4 regions of the Erwinia sp. V71 genome follow, and region 4 is predicted to be linked to each of the others. Evidence: predicted binding sites of a transcription regulator. Region 4 holds the regulator's gene; each other region holds the start of a gene.
What was found. Region 4 encodes PurR, which represses purine synthesis genes. Its sites were predicted from a motif close to CANGCAAACGTTTGCNTG; they were not measured.

Region 1 (4,656 bases), on a different contig from region 4:
GGCCAGTGCCCGGCTTTTCTTTTTCGGTCAGCCTGCGTTACGCGCTGGCGCGCGCTTTTACAGATTAGCGGTTGACGGATGGCTGGACGGCAGTTATGGTTCGAACTTGTGCAGTTTTTGCTCATTTTGCTATTTTCACTCGGGTAACAGTTTTTCATGGATAATTTCGATTCACATCGCCGTAAATTACTGGCTTTAGGCGGCGCCGCGTTAGGCCTGTCGCTGTTGCCGGGGCAGGCTTTCGCTTCGCTTTCCACCTCCCGTCCGCGTATTCTGACGCTTAGCAATCTCAATACCGGTGAAACCCTTAAAACTGAGTTTTTTGATGGTCGCAACTATGACAAGAGTGAACTGTCGCGCCTGAATCATTTTTTCCGTGATTACCGCGCCAATAAAGTGAAGAGCATCGATCCAAAGCTGTTCGATCAGCTTTACCGCCTGCAGGCGCTGCTGGACACGCGCAAACCGGTGCAGCTGATTTCTGGTTATCGCTCAAAAGCGACCAATGCTGAGCTGCGCGCGCACAGCAAAGGCGTAGCCAAACAGAGCTACCATATGCAGGGTCGGGCGATGGATTTCCATATTGAAGGGGTTTCTCTGAGCAATATTCGCAAAGCCGCGTTATCTATGGGCGCGGGTGGTGTAGGATACTACCCGAGCAGCGACTTTGTGCATATTGATACCGGGCCGGTACGGCACTGGTAAGTGAGAGAAATCCCGGCAGCGGCAGAGCTGACCGGTAACGGAGTGTTATGGATTATCACATTATTCCCGTGACGGCGTTCGCGCAGAATTGTTCATTGATCTGGTGTGCTGCAACGAATCAGGCGGCGATTGTCGATCCCGGCGGCGATGCGGAAAAAATTATCCGTGCCGTGGCGGAAAAAGGGGTACAGGTTAGCCAGATTTTATTGACCCATGGTCATCTGGATCATGTTGGGGCGGCGACAGAGTTGGCAGCGCATTATGGTGTGCAGATTATTGGGCCGCAAAAACGGGACGCTTTCTGGCTGGATGCGTTACCGGTGCAAAGCCAGATGTTTGGCCTGGCAGAGTGTGCACCAGTTACCCCCGACCGCTGGCTGGAAGAGGGCGACAGTGTGCAGGTCGGCAATATTACCCTGGAGATCCTGCACTGCCCGGGTCATACGCCGGGGCATATTGTCTTTTTTGACCGCGCAGGCCGACTGCTGGTTTCTGGCGATGTGATTTTTAATGGCGGCGTCGGACGCAGCGATTTCCCGCAGGGCGATCACCAGTCGCTGATTGAGTCGATTAAGGTGAAACTGCTGCCGCTAGGCGATGATGTGACCTTTATTGCGGGCCATGGGCCAATGTCGACTCTGGGACGTGAACGCGTCAGTAATCCATTTTTACAGTAAGATACCGTCAGGGTACGACAAATAACAAAGGGGCCATTATGGCCCCTTTTGCGTGGTTAGCGGGGCAGGTTTCGCCCCGACTTACAGATTACAGTACCGCAACAATGGCTTCGCACAACGGCGCCATATTATCCGGCGTCATTCCGGCAACGTTAACGCGCCCAGAATTCACCGCATACACGCCAAACTCATCACGCAGGCGAATCACCTGATCTTTGGTGAGACCGCTGAACGAGAACATACCATTCTGCTGGATAATAAAGCTGAAATCGCGATCTGCGCCTTTCTCCTGCAGGGTATTCACAAACAGCTGACGCATACGCTGAATACGTTCACGCATCGCCGTCAGTTCCTGTTCCCACAAAGTGCGCAACGTTTCATCGCTCAGGATAGTGGCAACCACCGCAGCGCCGTGTGCGGGTGGATTTGAGTAGTTCGCGCGGATGGTTGCTTTTACCTGACTAAACGCTGTGGTGGCACTGGCAGCATTAGCGGCGACCAGGGTAAAGGCGCCAACGCGTTCGTTATACAGGCCAAAGTTTTTCGAGTAGGAACTGGCGACAATCAGTTCTTTGTGACTGGCGGCAAAAATACGCAGGCCTTCCGCGTCCTCTTCCAGACCACGGGCGAAGCCCTGATAAGCAAAGTCAAACAGCGGCAGCCAGCCGTTAGCCAGCGACATCTCGGCCAGTTGTTGCCACTGTTCCGCCGTAGGATCGATACCGGTCGGGTTATGGCAGCAACCATGGAACAGCACCACATCACCGGCTTGCGCTGCTTTCAGGCTGTTAAGCAGGCCAGCGAAATCCAGCTGATGGTTAGCGGCATCATAGTAATCGTATTCACACACTTCGAGACCCGCGGCGGCAAACACATTCTTATGGTTTGGCCAGCTTGGGTTGCTCACCCAGATACGTTTCGCGGCGGTGTTATTGGCCAGAAAATCAGCGGCAACACGCAGTCCGCCGGTGCCACCTGGTGTCTGTGCAGTGTACGCGCGTTTGTCGCTGATGATCGCACTGTCCTGACCAAACAGCAGTACCTGCGTGCAGCGCGCAAAATCGGCGATGCCGTCAATGCTCAGGTAGTTTTTGGTGGTTTCATTTTCCAGCAGGAACTGTTCTGCTTTTTTTACACTGGTCAGTACCGGAGTTTTACCGGTTTCGTCCTTGTAGACACCGATACCGAGGTTGATTTTATTTGTGCGGTCATCGGCGCGGAAAAGATCGGCTAAACCGAGAATCGGGTCGGCGGGTGCGGCTGCAATGTTTTCAAACATGAGAGAGGTCCGTATCAGCTTAATCTAAAGCAAATTGAGGACTCAGGGTAACGCCAGAACGGGGAAATGCCAACCGTTTGCCGTGGAAGAAAAGTAATTATCATGGTGGCTTCACACTCTGAAGCCGGACTTATTTGTTGCAGGCTTTGACGCAAACAAAAACGGAGCCTTGCGGCTCCGTTTTCGGTCGACGTAGACGGCGCTAACGCGCGGTTTACGTCAGACAATTAGAACTGGTAAATCAGACCAACGGCAACTACGTCGTCGTTTGCCAGACCCAGTGCATTGTCGCTATCCAGCAGGTTGATTTGATAATCAACATAGGTGGACATGTTTTTGTTGAAGGAGTAAACGCCGCCAACTGAAACGTATTTGTACAGGTCAGCATCGCCAATACCTTCTACGTCTTTCGCTTTACCCTGAACATAGGACACTTCAGGACGCAGACCGAAGTCGAACTGGTATTGCGCAGTGAATTCCATAGTTGAAGATTTGTTTGCGAAACCGTAGCGAGGAGAACCATTGGTTGCAAAGTTAGCGTTCTCGATTGGCGTTGCGTTGCGGCCTTCAGCGTAGGTAGCAGCCAAGTACAGGCTGTTAGCATCGTATTTCAGACCAGTTGCCCAAACTTCAGCACGCTCACCCTGACCCAGGTTGGTAGCGGAGTTCTGAGTTTCGGTACGATCCTGGCTTGCATATGAACCAACGATAGCCACGCCGATTGGAGAGGTGTAAGAGGTAGAAATACCCCAGCCGTCACCATTCGCTTTCTGAGCTACACGAGCGTCATCTGCGTCTGAACGGTCATTTTTGCCCTGGTACTGAACACCGAAGTCCCAGCCATCAACCAGACCAAAGAAGTTTGAATTGCGGTAAGTTGCCACACCAGTGGTACGACCAGTCATGGTGTCAGTTTTGCTGAAGTCACCACCGAATTCTGGCAGCATATCGGTATAGGCCAGACCGTCGTATGCAATACCCAGGTTACGACCGTAGTCGAAAGAACCCGCATCACCAAATTTCAGACCAGCAAAGCCCAGACGGGTTTTGTCACCACCGGTTGCACCAGTGCTTTCAGAGTTGTTGAACTGGAACTGATATTCAAACTGGCCATAACCGGTCAGTTGATCGTTAATCTGAGTCTGGCCTTTAAAGCCCAGACGGCCATATGATTGGTCGCCATCATTGCCAGCATTATCAGAGAAGTAGTGCAGGCCCTGAGCACGGCCATACAGATCCAGCTTGTTGCCGTCTTTGTTGTAAATCTCTGCTGCGTTTGCCGCGCCAGCTGCTAACAGAGCTGGGATTACCACTGCAAGAATATTGCGCTTCATCATTTATTTATTACCCTCATTGGAGTTTATTCGGACACCTGCCACTGCTGTCATAAAACCTTTACGGAACTACGACTGAAGTATGGTGTCTTCCTGTGTCTGCACGCATCTTTCCATTCCAAACCCAGTTAATCTACCCCTAAAATGCTACTAATCTCCTATTCCTGTATCAAAAGGAAAATATGTATTACAAAATGTAAAAAATACGGAACTTTGTGAACCAACTCAAAATTTACAAAAATAAAAAAAGGCCGGCAAAGCCGACCTTCTTATATATATGAATTTCTTATATTTAATGCTGAATATCAGAAAGTCGCGTTGCGTGGGGTACGTGGGAAGGGGATAACATCCCTTACATTTTGTACGCCGGTGACATATGCGATTAAACGTTCGAAACCTAATCCGAAACCTGAGTGTGGCACGGTGCCATAGCGACGCAGGTCGCGGTACCACCAGTAATCTTCTTTGTTCAGGCCCATCTCTTCGAGACGTGCATCAAGCACATCCAGACGCTCTTCACGCTGTGAACCGCCGATGATTTCACCAATGCCTGGTGCTAACACGTCCATGGCGGCAACGGTCTTACCGTCTTCGTTCAGGCGCATATAGAAGGCTTTGATATCTTTCGGATAGTTTTTCACCACGACTGGCGCTTTGAAGT
Region 2 (4,656 bases), on a different contig from region 4:
AATTCTTACAATAGCCTTGATGATTATCCGACCATTTTCACGGAGCGACAGATGGCAAGTCATTTTGTACGCTGGGCGTATGCCCGGACACCGGCATATTTGCAGCGACTACCCGAGAAAGTAATAGAAGATTCCTGGAATCTGCCCGAGCGCCGTCGTACACGCTTTCTTGCCGCTCGCGTGCTGCTGGCTGAACTGATGCTGCGCGTCTATGGCATGCAGCAGCTCCCCGCCCTGATTACCACCAGCACTGGTCGTCCCTGTTTTGCCGATACCGATCTGCCTGATTTCAGCATCGCCTATGCCGGTAGCCTGGTCGGCGTTTTGCTGGCGGAAGAAGGTGGCCGCGCCGGACTGGATATGGAAATTGTCCGCGCCCACAGCCGTCAGACGGTAGAAAACCAGCTGATGTGCCTCTCCTCCGGCGAAAAAGCGTGGATCAATGCCCAGCAGGACCCGATTGAAGCCGCCACGCAAATCTGGACACTGCGCCAGAGCGTGCTGAAACTGACTGGCGAAGCGCGCCAGGATATCGACTCGTTACGGCTGCATCCCGCGTCCGGCCGACTGCGTTCAGGTGCGTTTCCCGACATTCAGGCGATTTGCGATGTGGAACCGCTAATGGTGTGGTCATGCGCGCTATCGCCAGGCACCCAGCGTTTGCGTCTGTGGGAGATCGATGCGGACAGGAACTGGCACGCGCTGCGCGATGTGGAAGTGAATAAACCGAATATGGGGCCGCGGGCACTGCGACTAACCAGCATGCCAGCGGAACGCCAGCTGCAGCACTAAGCACGGCGTCAGGAGCATCCTGACGCCGCCTGCAACGCCTTAGTGGGCGTCGATAAATACAATCTTCAGCACAAACAGCAGGGCAACCACCACCACGCATGGGCTGATTTCACGCCAGCGTCCGGTGCCCGCCTTCATCACGCAGTACGCGATAAAGCCCAGTGCGATACCTTCAGTGATGGAGAAGCTGAATGGCATCATCGCGGCAGTGACGAACGCCGGAACTGCTTCAGTGAGGTCATCCCACTTCACGCGCGCCAGGCTGGAGGTCATCAGCACACCAACGTAAATCAGCGCGCCTGCTGCGGCATAAGCGGGCACCATCGCCGCCAGAGGCGACAGGAAGATCACCAGCAGGAACAGGATGCCGGTGACGACAGCCACCAGGCCAGTACGGCCGCCAATGGACACGCCAGAAGAGCTTTCGATATACGCGGTCACCGAAGAGGTGCCGATAAAGGAGCCCGCTACCGAACTGGCGCTGTCAACAAACAGAGCCTGCTTCATGCGCGGGAAGTGACCTTTCTCATCCGCCAGACCGGCTTTGTCGGTCACACCTGTCAGGGTGCCGGAGGAGTCAAACAGGTTAACCAGCATAAACGAGAAGATAATCCCCGCCATACCAATATTAAACGCGCCCACCAGGTCCACCTGACCAATCACCGAGGTCACGGATGGTGGAGCAGAGAACACGCCTGTGAACTTCACATCGCCCAGCGCCATACCAATCAGCGTGGTGATGACAATCGACACCAGCACGGCAATATGCACGTTACGTGATGCCAGAATGGCGATAATAAAGAAGCCCAGCGCGCCCAGCAGCACGCTGTGCGAGGTCAGATCGCCGACCGCGACCAGCGTGTCTTTGTTTGGCACGATAATGCCGGCATTTTTCAGGCCGATCATCGCAATCAGCAGGCCGATGCCGCTGGAGATACCCACACGCAGGCTCACCGGAATATTGGCAATTATCCAGTAACGCACACGGAACAGGGTCAGCAGCAGCAGACCGACGGCGCCCCAGAAAATCGCGCCCATACCGACCTGCCAGGAAACGCCCATCGCACCCACCACCACAAAGGCGAAGAACGCGTTCAGGCCCATGGCTGGTGCCAGCGCTACCGGCAGGTTAGCCACCAGACCCATCAGAATGCTGCCGAACGCCGCAATCAGGCAGGTGGTGACAAACACCGCCTGGGTATCCATACCGGCCACGCCGAGGATCTGCGGGTTAACGAAAACGATATACACCATCGTCAGGAAGGTCGTGATACCCGCAATGACTTCAGTGCGCACTGTAGTGCCATGCTCCTGCAGTTTAAACAGGCGCTGGAGTAAACCTTGTTTGTTCATTATTGGATTCCAGGGAAAGGAAAATATTGTCGCTGGCTATCCTATACCAAAATTCCGATTTTTGATGCCGATCACAATGATTTTTCGCAACCGATTGCGTTGTTTTTGCCGATTTACCCCGCCATTAACAGTAATTGACATTAACTGGTCGCAATCCAGACACAGTTAGTTAAAGTGTACCGAGAGTTGCAAACATATCTTTCAATACTAAAAGGACCAGCGCGATGAGTGTGGAGTGTGTCTTTTTCGATTGTGACGGCACGCTGGTGGACAGTGAGCTGATCTGTACCCAGGGCTATGTGAACACCTTTGCGCAATACGGCGTGGAGCTGTCGCTGCAGGAGATGTTTGAAAAATACAAAGGCGTGAAGCTGTACGATATCGTGGCCGATGTCTGTGCCCGGCATCAGCTGGATGCGCCCGTCGATGAACTGGAAAGCGCCTATCGCCAGGAAGTCGCACGACTGTTCGAAGAGAACCTGCACCCTATTGCCGGTGCGCCGGAATTGCTGGCGCAGGTGCAGATACCGATGTGCGTGGTATCAAACGGCACGGTGAAAAAAATGCAGCACTCGCTGGGCCTGACACAACTGCTGCCTTATTTTGATGACCGGTTGTACAGCGGCTACGATATCCAGCGCTGGAAACCGGATCCGGAACTAATGGTTCACGCGGCAAAACAGATGCGTGTCCCGCTGGAACGCTGCATCCTGGTGGATGACTCCGAAGCTGGCGCCAGCGCGGGCATTGCCGCCGGAATACCGGTGTTTTACTACTGCGCCGATGCCCATAACAAACCGATCGATCACCCGCTGGTCACCACGTTTGACGATATGGCGCAGCTACCCGCGCTGTGGCGCGCACGTGGCTGGTCGATTACGGCATAAACAGCAAAGATAGCTGACCTATTCAAAGCACGAAACACAGCGCATCTGAAACCTTACAGCAACACACAAGCTCAAGGCGCAGGGAATACGGTCAGCGGAGGAAAAGCGATGCCCCTGAATAAATCACCATACTAAAAGCGGCCCCAGGAGCAGGCACAATGCCAGGCACCGCCCTAACCAATCGCCCCTAACGCATCCTCTTTACCCTGACGCTTTGGCAGCAGGAACAGCGTAGCGACAATATCCAGCAGATAGATCAGCGCCAGCAGAGTAATCGCCGCACCGAATGACCATTGCGCCACCAGCAGACCAATCACCAGCGGACCAAAACCACCCACGCCGCGTCCCAGATTAAACAACACGTTTTGCGCCGTTGCCCGCACCTGCACCGGGTAAGTATCGGAGATCAGCGCGCCGTAGCCGCCAATCATGCCATTAACAAACATCCCCATCAGCGCCCCGGTAAACAACATCACCGTCGGGTCACTCAGCTGGGCGTACACCACTACCATTACCACCGCTCCAAACTGATACAGCAGGAAAATCTTCCAGCGCGCGAAACGGTCTGCCAGCACGCCAAACAGCCAGATGCCGAAGGTCATCCCCACCACCGTCACAGCCGTCCACAGACCGGATTTGGTCAGCGAGAAGCCAAAGTTAGAGGAGAGATAGCTTGGCATCCAGATCATCAGGCCGTAATAACCGAAGTTCTGCACCGAACAAAGGATCAGAATGCCCAGACTGGCTTTCGCGGTCTGCGCATCCTTAAACAGCAGTTTCAGACGAGCCGCAAAAGAGAGCGACGGCATCGTGGCGGCCTGGCGGGTAAAAGCTTCCGGCTCGCCCATACTGCGGCGGATCAGGAAAGAGACCAGTGCCGGCAACAGACCGACGAGGAACATCCCACGCCAGCCAATCACACCCAGCAGCAGCGGAGTGATAAATGCCGCCAGCAATACACCCAACTGCCAGCCAATCCCCACCCACGCCGAAGCACGGTTACGCTTATTCGCGGGCCAGGCTTCAGCAATCAGCGCCATGCCGATACCGAACTCACCGCCCAGACCGACACCCGCCAGCGTGCGATACGCCAGCAGATCCCAGTAACCCTGCGCCACGGCACACAGACCGGTAAACACGGAAAACATCAGGATAGTCACCGTCAGCATACGGATGCGGCCAAAACGGTCACTCAGGTTGCCGAAGATAATCCCGCCGAGTACCGCGCCGATCAGCGTCCAGGTCACCAGCGACCCCGCTTCCGATGGCGTTAACAGCAACGAGGCACTAATAGCCGGTAACATAAAACCGAGGATCAACAGATCAAAACCGTCCATGGCATAGCCACTGACGGCGGCGAGCATCGCTTTGCCCGGCGTGGCGCTTTGCTTTGGCTGGGGGGAAGTAGTCATGTCTCAGGGCCTTGCAGAAAAAATTGTGCGCCAAGTATAAAGATGACGGCGATCACAATCCAACCAGCAAACAGCACTGCGGGGGAAAAAGCAGAGGCCGGATATCCGGCCTCGGGGGAAATTACGCGGGGTTACTGCCGCCGTTGTCACCAGCCAGCAGCTTATCAAGCTGGTCGCCGCCGACATGACGGAAGTCCTGACCTTTGACGAAA
Region 3 (4,656 bases), on a different contig from region 4:
CTGACCGCAGAAGGCTATAACGAGCTGGCGAAAATCGCGACCGCGAAGGGCATGCAGGTGTGTCTGCATCATCATATGGGCACCGGCATTCAGACCACGGAAGAAGTGGATCGCTTTATGGCGCTGACCAACGATGACGTGTATCTGCTGTTCGATACCGGTCACGCTTACTACTCTGAAGGCTCACAGGAAAAGATGCTGGCGTTGCTGCAGAAATATCTGCCGCGTATCAACCATGTGCATTTAAAAGATGTGCGTGATGAGATTGTGGCGCAGGTGCGTAAAGAGAAGCTCTCTTTCCTCGATGGTGTGAAGAAAGGCACCTTTACTGTGCCGGGTGATGGCGTGATTGACTTTAAACCGGTGTTTAAAATCCTCGACGACTACGGCTACAAAGGCTGGATGGTGGTGGAAGCGGAGCAGGATCCGGCGCTGGCCAATCCGTTTGAGTATGCGGTGAAGGCGCGGAAATATATTCGCGAAACAGCGGGGCTGTAGTCTTTAACGCCCCCTCCCCCATAAAATGGGGGAGGGCTGGGGGAGCTGCCTGATGCAATTCTGCAAGTTGTTCCCCCATCCTGACCTTCCCCCACATCGTGGGGGAAGGGACAAGTCCGTGCGGGCATTCAGATATCGGTAAGTCGCCCGCCTGCGTTATTTCACTGTCACTGACTGAATAATACTTTCCGCTTCACTCTGCGCCTGCTGCTGGTTATCTGCAGGCAGACTGATCTGCAGTGTCACCAGCTTGCCATCCACCTTAGTCAGCAGCACGGAAGACCAAGACGTCTGGTTGTTGGCGGAAATCACCGTATCCAGCTGGTGTGCTGGCTGACCTTTCAGGTCGACCGCCTTGCTGGTCACCACCTGCAGCTGCGCGTCACGATTGCGCTGCTGGCTTTCCAGACGCTGCGCCAGTACATCCAGCGCATCGCTGGTGGCGTCGCCTTCAATCACGATAATCGCTTTCTGGCCGCTTTCGTTGGCATAGACATGCATGTTATTTGATGGCGTGCCCAGTTTGCCGCTTTTATCTGACATCCCCGCGGGCAGCGAGAAGCTCAGTTTACCTTCCATCAGATTGACGGTTTGCGCCGACTGGCTGCTGCTGACGCCATTATCGTTGGCAGCCTGGTCATCTTTCGCGTCACAGGCGGCTAAACCCACCACCAGTAAACTGATTCCTACATATTTCGCAAAGTTACGCATCAGGTTCCCTTATTGAGTCGCGTATCGATTTTCAGGCATTAATACAAACTGAATCAGACAGTAAAAGCAACCAACAGACTGTCACAGAGTTTTAAGCCGCGTGATTCAGCCGAAATTCAGCGTGCGTGGATTGCTGCGCTCCGCCAGGCGTTTCAGCGTCGCATTCAGCAACACGCCGTAAGCTGGCAGGAAGAACACCATGCAGATCAAAATTTTAAAGCAGTAGTCCACCATCGCGATTTCCATCCAGTGCTGTGCCATAAACGGATCCGGGCTCTGGTAGAACGCAATAAAGAAGAAGGCGAGTGTGTCACTGATGTTGCCAAGGAACATCGATGCCGCCGGGGCGACCCACCAGCTGGCTTTCTGACGCAGGCGGTTAAACACATGCACATCGAGGATCTGGCCAAGGGCATAGGCCATAAAGCTGGCGCAGGCAATACGGGCGACAAACAGGTTCATCTCGCGCAGTGCCGCCAGGCCCTGCCATTCACCCTGGTAAAACAGGGATGAGAGCGCGTAGGAGATAAACAACGCAGGGATCATCACCACCAGAATAATGCGTCGTGCCAGTGGCGCGCCAAAAATACGCACCGTCAGGTCAGTCGCCAGGAAGATAAAGGGAAAGCTGAATGCCCCCCAGGTGGTGTGGAAGACGAAAATGGATACCGGCAATTGTACCAGGTAGTTACTGGAAGTAATCACCAGAATATGAAACAGGGACAGCAAGCCCAGCGCCCAGGCGCGCTGATGCGGAGTAAACGAAATCATCGATGTAACCTTTTTAAACGTGGGGTGAGGGAACCCAGTGCTTTAATGTTCGGGCTATCTTGTTTGTCAGTTTGATCCCGGGCAGTGCCGCCACAAGATGCTTTAGCATCTTGAACGCCTGCCAGGGCGACCCGGAGGGCGAGCGTAGCGAGTAAGCTCACGTACTTCAGTACGCTCCGCTGGCTGCGCGCTGGCCGTATCCAGACTGACTGCACCGATAACGCCCTTGCTTCGCACTATTTGATGCGAAGAGGCGGAATCTTACGCATTCCGCTTCGCAATGCAATGGTTAATTTTAGCGCAAACGTTAACGTCGGGCATCTGACTTGCACGTCGAATGTCCGGCGGTAGAATAGGCGGCAATCTGGTCTGTTACCTAATGAGAGTGTTATGAGCGATATTTTCGCGAATCCTGATCAAACCCTGGATGCGCTGGGTCTGCGTTGTCCGGAGCCGGTGATGATGGTGCGTAAAGCGGTGCGGCTGATGCAGGACGGGGAAACGTTACTGGTGATTGCCGACGATCCGGCGACTACCCGCGATATTCCTGGCTTTTGCCGTTTTATGGAGCATACGCTGGTGGCGCAGTCGGTTGAGCAACTGCCGTATAAGTATCTGCTGAAGAAAGGGCGCTAACTCGTGATACGGGAGAGGAAGCCGTGCCGTGCTTCCTCTCCATAGCGTTATTTCTTCTGTAACAGCCGCAGCGCATTCGCCGTCACCAGCGCCGTTGCCCCTGAATCCGCCAGCACTGCCAGCCACAAACCGGTGATACCGAGCAGCGTGGTGATCAGGAAAATCCCCTTCAGCCCCAGCGCAATGGCGATATTCTGCCGGATATTGGCGTGGGTGGCGCGCGACAGGCGAATCATTGCCGCCAGACCACTGAGATGGTTATGCGTCAGTGCGGCATCAGCGGTTTCCAGCGCCACATCCGTCCCGCTGCCCATCGCGATGCCAATGGTGGCAGCTTTCATGGCGGGTGCATCGTTAATGCCGTCACCGACCATCGCCACCGGCTGCTGCTGATTCAGTTCAGAGACTGCCTGCACTTTATCCGCAGGCAACAAGCTGGCGCGGTAGCTGATGCCCAGCTCGTCTGCGATGGCGGCGGCGGCACGCGGATTATCACCGGTCAGCATCACGCTGTGCACATCCAGCGATTTTAACTGGTCGATGGCATCACGCGCATCCGGGCGCAGGGTATCGCGCAGGGCGATCAGGCCAATGGGTTGCTGATCTTCCAGCACCACCACCACCGTTTTACCCGCGGACTCCAGCTCAGCAATTTGCGCCTGCTGCGCGGCATCCAGCTGCGACACGCTACCTGGTGCGCTGATCAGCACGTGACGTCCATTGACCCAGGCTTCCACTCCGCTGCCCGCCAGTGCGCGTTGTCCTTCAGCCGCTGGCAGCGGCGCGTTCAGTGTGGCCGCATGTGCCACGATGGCCTGCGCCAGCGGATGTGAGGAGCCGCTTTCCACCGCGGCAGCATGCAGCAGCATGCGCGTCTCATCGGCGTGATTCAGCGCCACCACCTCTGTGACCCGTGGCTTACCCTGGGTCAGCGTACCGGTTTTATCGAACGCGATAGTGCGTACCGAACCGAGGCTTTCCAGCGCCGCCCCCCCTTTAATCAGCGCACCACGGCGTGTTGCTGCCGCCAGGCCGGACGTGATGGCCGCTGGCGTTGAGATCACCAGTGCACACGGGCAGCCAATCAGCAGCAGCGTCAGACCTTTGTAGATCCACGGCTGCCATTCGGCGGCCAGCAACAGTGGCGGGATCAGCATTACCAGCAGCGCCAGGGCGATAATCGCCGGGGTGTAATAGCGGCTGAAGCGGTCAAGGAAGCGCTCAATCGGCGCGCGGCGCTCTTCAGCTTCTTCGATCAGATGCAGAATACGGTCAATGGCGCTCTCGCCACTGCGGGACACCACTTCCATTTTTACCTGGCGGTCAACGCTGGTGCAGCCTGCGGCGACTTTTTCGCCCTGCTGACGCTCTACTGGCACTGATTCACCGGTCAGGGCGCTTTCATCAAAGCTGGCGAAGGCGTCAAGCAGGCGCGCATCGGCGGGCAGGCGTGCGCCCGCAGCCACTTCGATAATATCGCCCGGGCGCAGGGCATCGACGGCTACCGTTTCGCGCTGTTCACCACGCAGGCGTACCGCTTCATCCGGTTTCAGCGCCATCAGCGCGGTCACGCCACGGCGTGCGCGCCCGGCGGCAAAGGCTTCCAGCCGTTCTCCCAGCAGAAACAGCAGCAACACCATCGCAGCTTCAGCGCTGGCGCCAATAAACAGCGCACCAATGGCGGCGATGGTCATCAGGGTTTCGATGGCGAATGGCGTGCCGCTGCGGATCAATTGCAGTGCTTTACGTCCCACCGGCCAGATGCCCGCCAGCGTGGTAGCGATAAACGCCAGACGGCCGCTGGTGGCATCGACGCTGCTGAGTAACCAGCTGGCCAGCATCAGCAGGCTGACGAGAATAATGGTGCGGTTTTCCTGCCAGAAGCTGGCGTTTGGCGTCGTGCCCTGCGAGCTTTTCAGCCGGAATCCGGCCTGAGTGACGGCCTGTTCGACCTGCTGGCGAATGTCCCGCTGTGCGCTGACCACCAGTTTTTCCGTCGCAAACAGTACGCGCGCATGGTCAATGCCTTCCAGCCGCTGC
Region 4 (4,656 bases):
GCAGCGTCGGGATCAGCAGTGCCAGTGCGATCAACAACAGCGCAATAAAGATCGACCGCCAGTGAAAATGCTCCAGTAACCATGCGCCCAGCAACGGCGCCAGCGCTGGCGAGAGCGCCACCAGTGGCATAATCGTGGCGAACACGCGGTTTGCCTGCGCACCACTGTAGCGATCCACCACCAGCGCCTGCCAGCTGACGGCCGCCGCACAAACGCCAACGGCCTGCACAAAACGCAGTACCAGCAGCAGCGTGGCGTCATGAACCGCCATCATCCCGGCACAGCCGAGAGCGAACAGCGCCAGGCCGATGATCAGCACCGGCTTACGGCCAATACGATCTGACAGCGGCCCCCAAATCAGTTGTGCACAGGCAAAACCGGCCAGAAACAGACTCAGACTGGCGCTGATCGCGCCGGGTTGCGTCGCGAGATCCTGTTGCATCGCGCCAAAGGCGGGCAGGTACATATCAGTGGCGAGAAAACCCAGCATGCTGAGCAAGGCCAGGTAGATCATAAATCCTTTTGATTTCATCGGGGAACAACTCTTCTTTTGCAGGTAAATATCACGCGCAGAGTGTAAGCGGGTGCATCCCGCGTTGTGAAACGCTAATATTTGCCCGTTGCGTGCAAAAAATTTGTGAGCAGAACATGTGGTCAGAACATTCTCTTGAAGTGGTTGATGCTGTCGCGCGTACCGGCAGTTTTAGTGCGGCGGCCAGCGAATTGCATCGTGTGCCGTCTGCGGTCAGTTATACCGTGCGTCAGCTGGAGCAGTGGCTGGCAGTGCCCTTATTTGAACGTCGTCACCGTGATGTGGTCCTGACGGAAGCGGGTAAGGTGTTTATTGAACAGGGGCGCATTGTTATCAAAAAAATGCTCGCCACCCGTCGCCAGTGTCAGCAGGTGGCAAATGGCTGGCGTGGTCAGTTAAGTATTGCAGTTGACGCCATCGTCAAACCGCAGCGTACCAATCAGCTGGTGCTGGATTTCTATCGCCATTTCCCCGATATGGAACTGCATATCTCCTGCGAGGTATTTAATGGTGTCTGGGATGCACTGGATGATGGTCGTGTGGATATGGCGATTGGCGCTACCCAGGCGAGCCCGGTCGGGGGACGCTTTGGTTTTCGCGATATGGGGGCGCTGAACTGGCGTTGTGTGGTTCAGGCGCAGCACCCGCTGGCACAGCTGTCCGGTGTGATTGATGATGACACCATTCGCCAGTGGCCGGCACTGGCGCTGGAAGATACCTCACGTAATCTGCCACGGCGCAATACTTGGACGCTGGATAACCAGCGGCGGCTGGTGGCACCGCACTGGCGCAGCGCGATGGAGTGCCTGCAGGCAGGACTTTGTGTCGGTATGGTGCCCGGGCATCTCGCTGCGCCGCTCATTGCACAGGGCAAACTGGCGGAGCTGACGCTGACGACGGCATTCCCCGACAGCCACTGCTGTGTCACCTGGGCGGAACAAAGTGCCTCACCGGCGCTGAGCTGGCTGCTGGAGTATCTTGGCAGTGCGGAAACGATGAATGAAGAGTGGCTGCGTGAAGAGCTGTCACCGGCCAGCATAGTGGCCGGTACAGGAGATTAACGGCGATAATCGACGAACGGACCATCGGCAACTGAACGGCGCTCAATCAGCGACGGATGTACCTCGATGGTCTGCGATTCTTCGCGTTTGCTGGTGATACGATCCAGCAACATATCAAACGCAGTTTGTCCCAGGCGCTCTTTCGGCTGGTGGATGGTGGTCAGCGCCGGAGTGAAGTAGCGCGCGTTGCGCACATTATCATAACCGATCACCGAAATATCCTGCGGCACGCGCAGTCCTAGCTCATCAGCCGCACAAATCGCGCCCATGGCCATAATATCGCCACCGCAGAATACCGCGGTAGGGCGCTGTTTCTGCGCCAGAATTTGCTGCATCGCGCGATAGCCGGATTCCGGTTCAAAGTCGCCCTGCACAATCCACTCTTCGCGCAGCGGAATATTGGCTTCACTCAGTGCTTTCAGGAAACCGGCGTGGCGGCCACCCCCGGTATTGCGCTCCTGCTGGCCGGGAATGGCGCCGATATCGCGATGGCCACGATCAATCAGATAACGGCCTGCCATATAACCGCCTTCGAAGGCATTATCCAGTACCGTATCGGTAAAATCGCCGCGCGACTCGCCCCAGTCCATCACCACCATCGGAATGTTACGGTTCTCTTCCAGCATCTGCAGCAGATCGTCCGGGTATTCCGAGCACATCACCAGCAGACCATCGACGCGTTTTTGCGCCATCATCGACAGATAGGCACGCTGCTTCTGCAGATCGTTATGCGCGTTGCCGAGGATCAGCGTATAGCCTTTGGCGAAGCAGCGGTTTTCCACGGCTTCAATAATTTCCGCAAAATAGGGCGCTTCACTGGAGGTCGCCAGCAAACCAATCGATTTGGTGTGGTTGACCTTCAGACTGCGCGCCACCGCGCTTGGCGAATAGTGCAGCTCTTTAATGGCGGCCCACACCGCTTCGCGCGTCTCTTCCGCGACAAAGCGGGTTTTATTGATGACATGAGAAACCGTGGTGGTGGAGACACCGGCGCGTTTCGCCACATCTTTAATTGTTGCCATGAAACTGGTACTCCCGGGTTTATGTTAACCCTTTGATTGAAATCAAGTTAAACGTTTGCGTTTTATGCTCGTATTAGGGTGGCGAGCAGTCAGTATGTTGCAGCTGAATGACGTCGGGAAGGAGACTGACGTCAGGAAACACGGCAAGGCACAGGCACACGCTGTTGCAGTTGTTGCGCAACGAAAAAAAGGAATTCTATCAAGGCTGTGAGCAGAACACGAGATTTTTACCCGCTACTGTGGGAAAATAGTTACAGGTATTATTTGTAGGGTCTTTTAAGGAGTCGTAGATGGATACTGATCTGAAGTTATCGCTGATGACCACTGTTGGCGTGCTGCTGATGATTATTGCGTTCAGTTTTGTAGCGGTATTGAACTGATTTTACAGCAATTTAGTCGTTAAAAATAAAACGCCCGATGCATGCATCAGGCGTTTTTTTGTTTGCGCAACAAGGTTAGCGGATGGTTTTCGGCGTCATCACACGGCGCGCGCCGACATAGTGGCGCTGCCAGTACTCTTCGCTCAGGGCGCTGATCTGAATATCTTTGCCGGTGCGCGGTGACTGGATAAATTTGCCGTTACCGAGGTACACGCCAACATGATCCGCTGCACCACGATTGTTGATGCGGAAGAACACCAGATCGCCTTTCTCCAGTGATTCACGCTTGATCTGCGCGGCATCACGCAGGTGGTACATTTCATTAGCCGTGCGGGGGATCTTAATTTTTACCAGATCTTTGTAGGCATACCACACCAGCCCGCTGCAGTCGAAGCCGGAACGCGGTGAGTTACCGCCCCATAAATAGGGCTTGCCGAGCTGGCCCATCAGTTTGTTCATCGCGGTTTCACGGGCTTTCTGGTAGCGCTCGCGGTGCGCTTTGCTCATTTTTAACGGGCCATTGTCCACACTGGCGGCATCATTCTCTTCTGCGCCTTTGCGTTTACGCTGCGGCGCATAACGTTTAACCAGCAGTTTTTTCTCTTCACCACTGTTTTTGGCTTTGCTGAGGGAGAGGGCGGCAACGCTGGTTTTCTTCTTCGTTTGCGTGGTCTGCGCGGGAGTCTGGCGGGTTTTCTTTTCGGGTTTGCTGGTTTTGTTGCTGGTTTTCTTTTCGCTGGTTTTGACCGGGCGTTTCTTGCGGCGCTCATCCGCGCTGGCGCTTTTCTTCTCAGCCTTTTGCTGGCTGGCATTCATAGGGGTATGTGGCGATGCGTGCGCCAGATTAAAGAACAGCTGGGCAAAGGCCAGCATAAATAGTGTGATGAATAAACGCATGGTTATTTAAGATTAAGCTCTCATTCGCCTCTGAGAGGACCACACTCATATCCCACGACAACACACTGTTAAGCCGGTGTCAGTCATGGGGCCGTGATTCTGTCTGTCGCGCATGGCGGCAGGGTCTGGCAATTCTAATCTAACTTTTTCGCAAAAGGTAAGCGCTTTTTGGATTAATCAGTTTATTAATGTTATCAGTGTCATAAATGAGCCAAAACAGCTGCTTATCTCACCAATATTATTGCAAGGTATTAATGGTTTTAATCGCCGGAAATGCGAAGTAATTGTTATTTTATTCCCGGGATTTGGCATAATGGGCCTTTCAGCGCTATCGTGGTGCAAAATGTCGTTTTCACAGGTGACACAGTACCGCTACAATAGCTGACACGAAGTAACGAATTAAGGAAGGCCAATATGAGTACTGTTGAAAAAATTCAGCGCCAGATCGCAGAAAACCCAATCCTGCTGTACATGAAAGGTTCCCCTAAGCTGCCAAGCTGCGGCTTCTCTGCCCAGACTGTGCAGGCGCTGTCTGCCTGTGGCGAGCGTTTTGCTTATGTGGACATCCTGCAGAACCCGGACATCCGTGCTGAATTGCCAAAATATGCTAACTGGCCGACCTTCCCGCAGCTGTGGGTTGAAGGTGAACTGGTTGGTGGCAGCGATATCGTGGTGGAGATGTTCCAGCGCGGTGAACTGCAGACGCTGATCAAAGAGACGGCGGCGAAGCACAAAGACGCAGAATAATTCGCGTTAACGTACAG

Region 1: the regulator PurR is predicted to act here: its motif matches at 2,728-2,745, upstream of ACSZO1_RS01980 (amino acid aminotransferase).
Region 2: the regulator PurR is predicted to act here: its motif matches at 2,229-2,246, upstream of ACSZO1_RS01535 (NCS2 family permease).
Region 3: the regulator PurR is predicted to act here: its motif matches at 2,278-2,295, upstream of tusA (sulfurtransferase TusA).

The regions. Positions count from the first base shown of each region.
Region 1 is NZ_CBFFRK010000005.1:26,599-31,254, forward strand. It holds gene ACSZO1_RS01970 (DUF882 domain-containing protein) at 157-705, shown strand; gene ACSZO1_RS01975 (MBL fold metallo-hydrolase) at 753-1,382, shown strand; gene ACSZO1_RS01980 (amino acid aminotransferase) at 1,471-2,661, opposite strand; gene ACSZO1_RS01985 (porin) at 2,889-3,998, opposite strand; gene asnS (asparagine--tRNA ligase) at 4,301-4,656, opposite strand, start outside.
Region 2 is NZ_CBFFRK010000004.1:10,248-14,903, reverse strand. It holds gene ACSZO1_RS01540 (4'-phosphopantetheinyl transferase family protein) at 52-792, shown strand; gene ACSZO1_RS01535 (NCS2 family permease) at 832-2,145, opposite strand; gene yieH (6-phosphogluconate phosphatase) at 2,370-3,032, shown strand; gene ACSZO1_RS01525 (MFS transporter) at 3,206-4,444, opposite strand; gene phoU (phosphate signaling complex protein PhoU) at 4,566-4,656, opposite strand, start outside.
Region 3 is NZ_CBFFRK010000016.1:27,546-32,201, reverse strand. It holds gene iolE (myo-inosose-2 dehydratase) at 1-498, shown strand, start outside; gene ACSZO1_RS05950 (DcrB family lipoprotein) at 655-1,209, opposite strand; gene ACSZO1_RS05945 (7-cyano-7-deazaguanine/7-aminomethyl-7-deazaguanine transporter) at 1,315-1,980, opposite strand; gene tusA (sulfurtransferase TusA) at 2,371-2,616, shown strand; gene ACSZO1_RS05935 (zinc/cadmium/mercury/lead-transporting ATPase) at 2,664-4,656, opposite strand, start outside.
Region 4 is NZ_CBFFRK010000033.1:15,485-20,140, forward strand. It holds gene punC (purine nucleoside transporter PunC) at 1-532, opposite strand, end outside; gene punR (DNA-binding transcriptional activator PunR) at 649-1,593, shown strand; gene purR (HTH-type transcriptional repressor PurR) at 1,590-2,615, opposite strand; gene ACSZO1_RS09685 (YnhF family membrane protein) at 2,906-2,995, shown strand; gene ACSZO1_RS09690 (C40 family peptidase) at 3,071-3,892, opposite strand; gene ACSZO1_RS09695 (Grx4 family monothiol glutaredoxin) at 4,307-4,639, shown strand.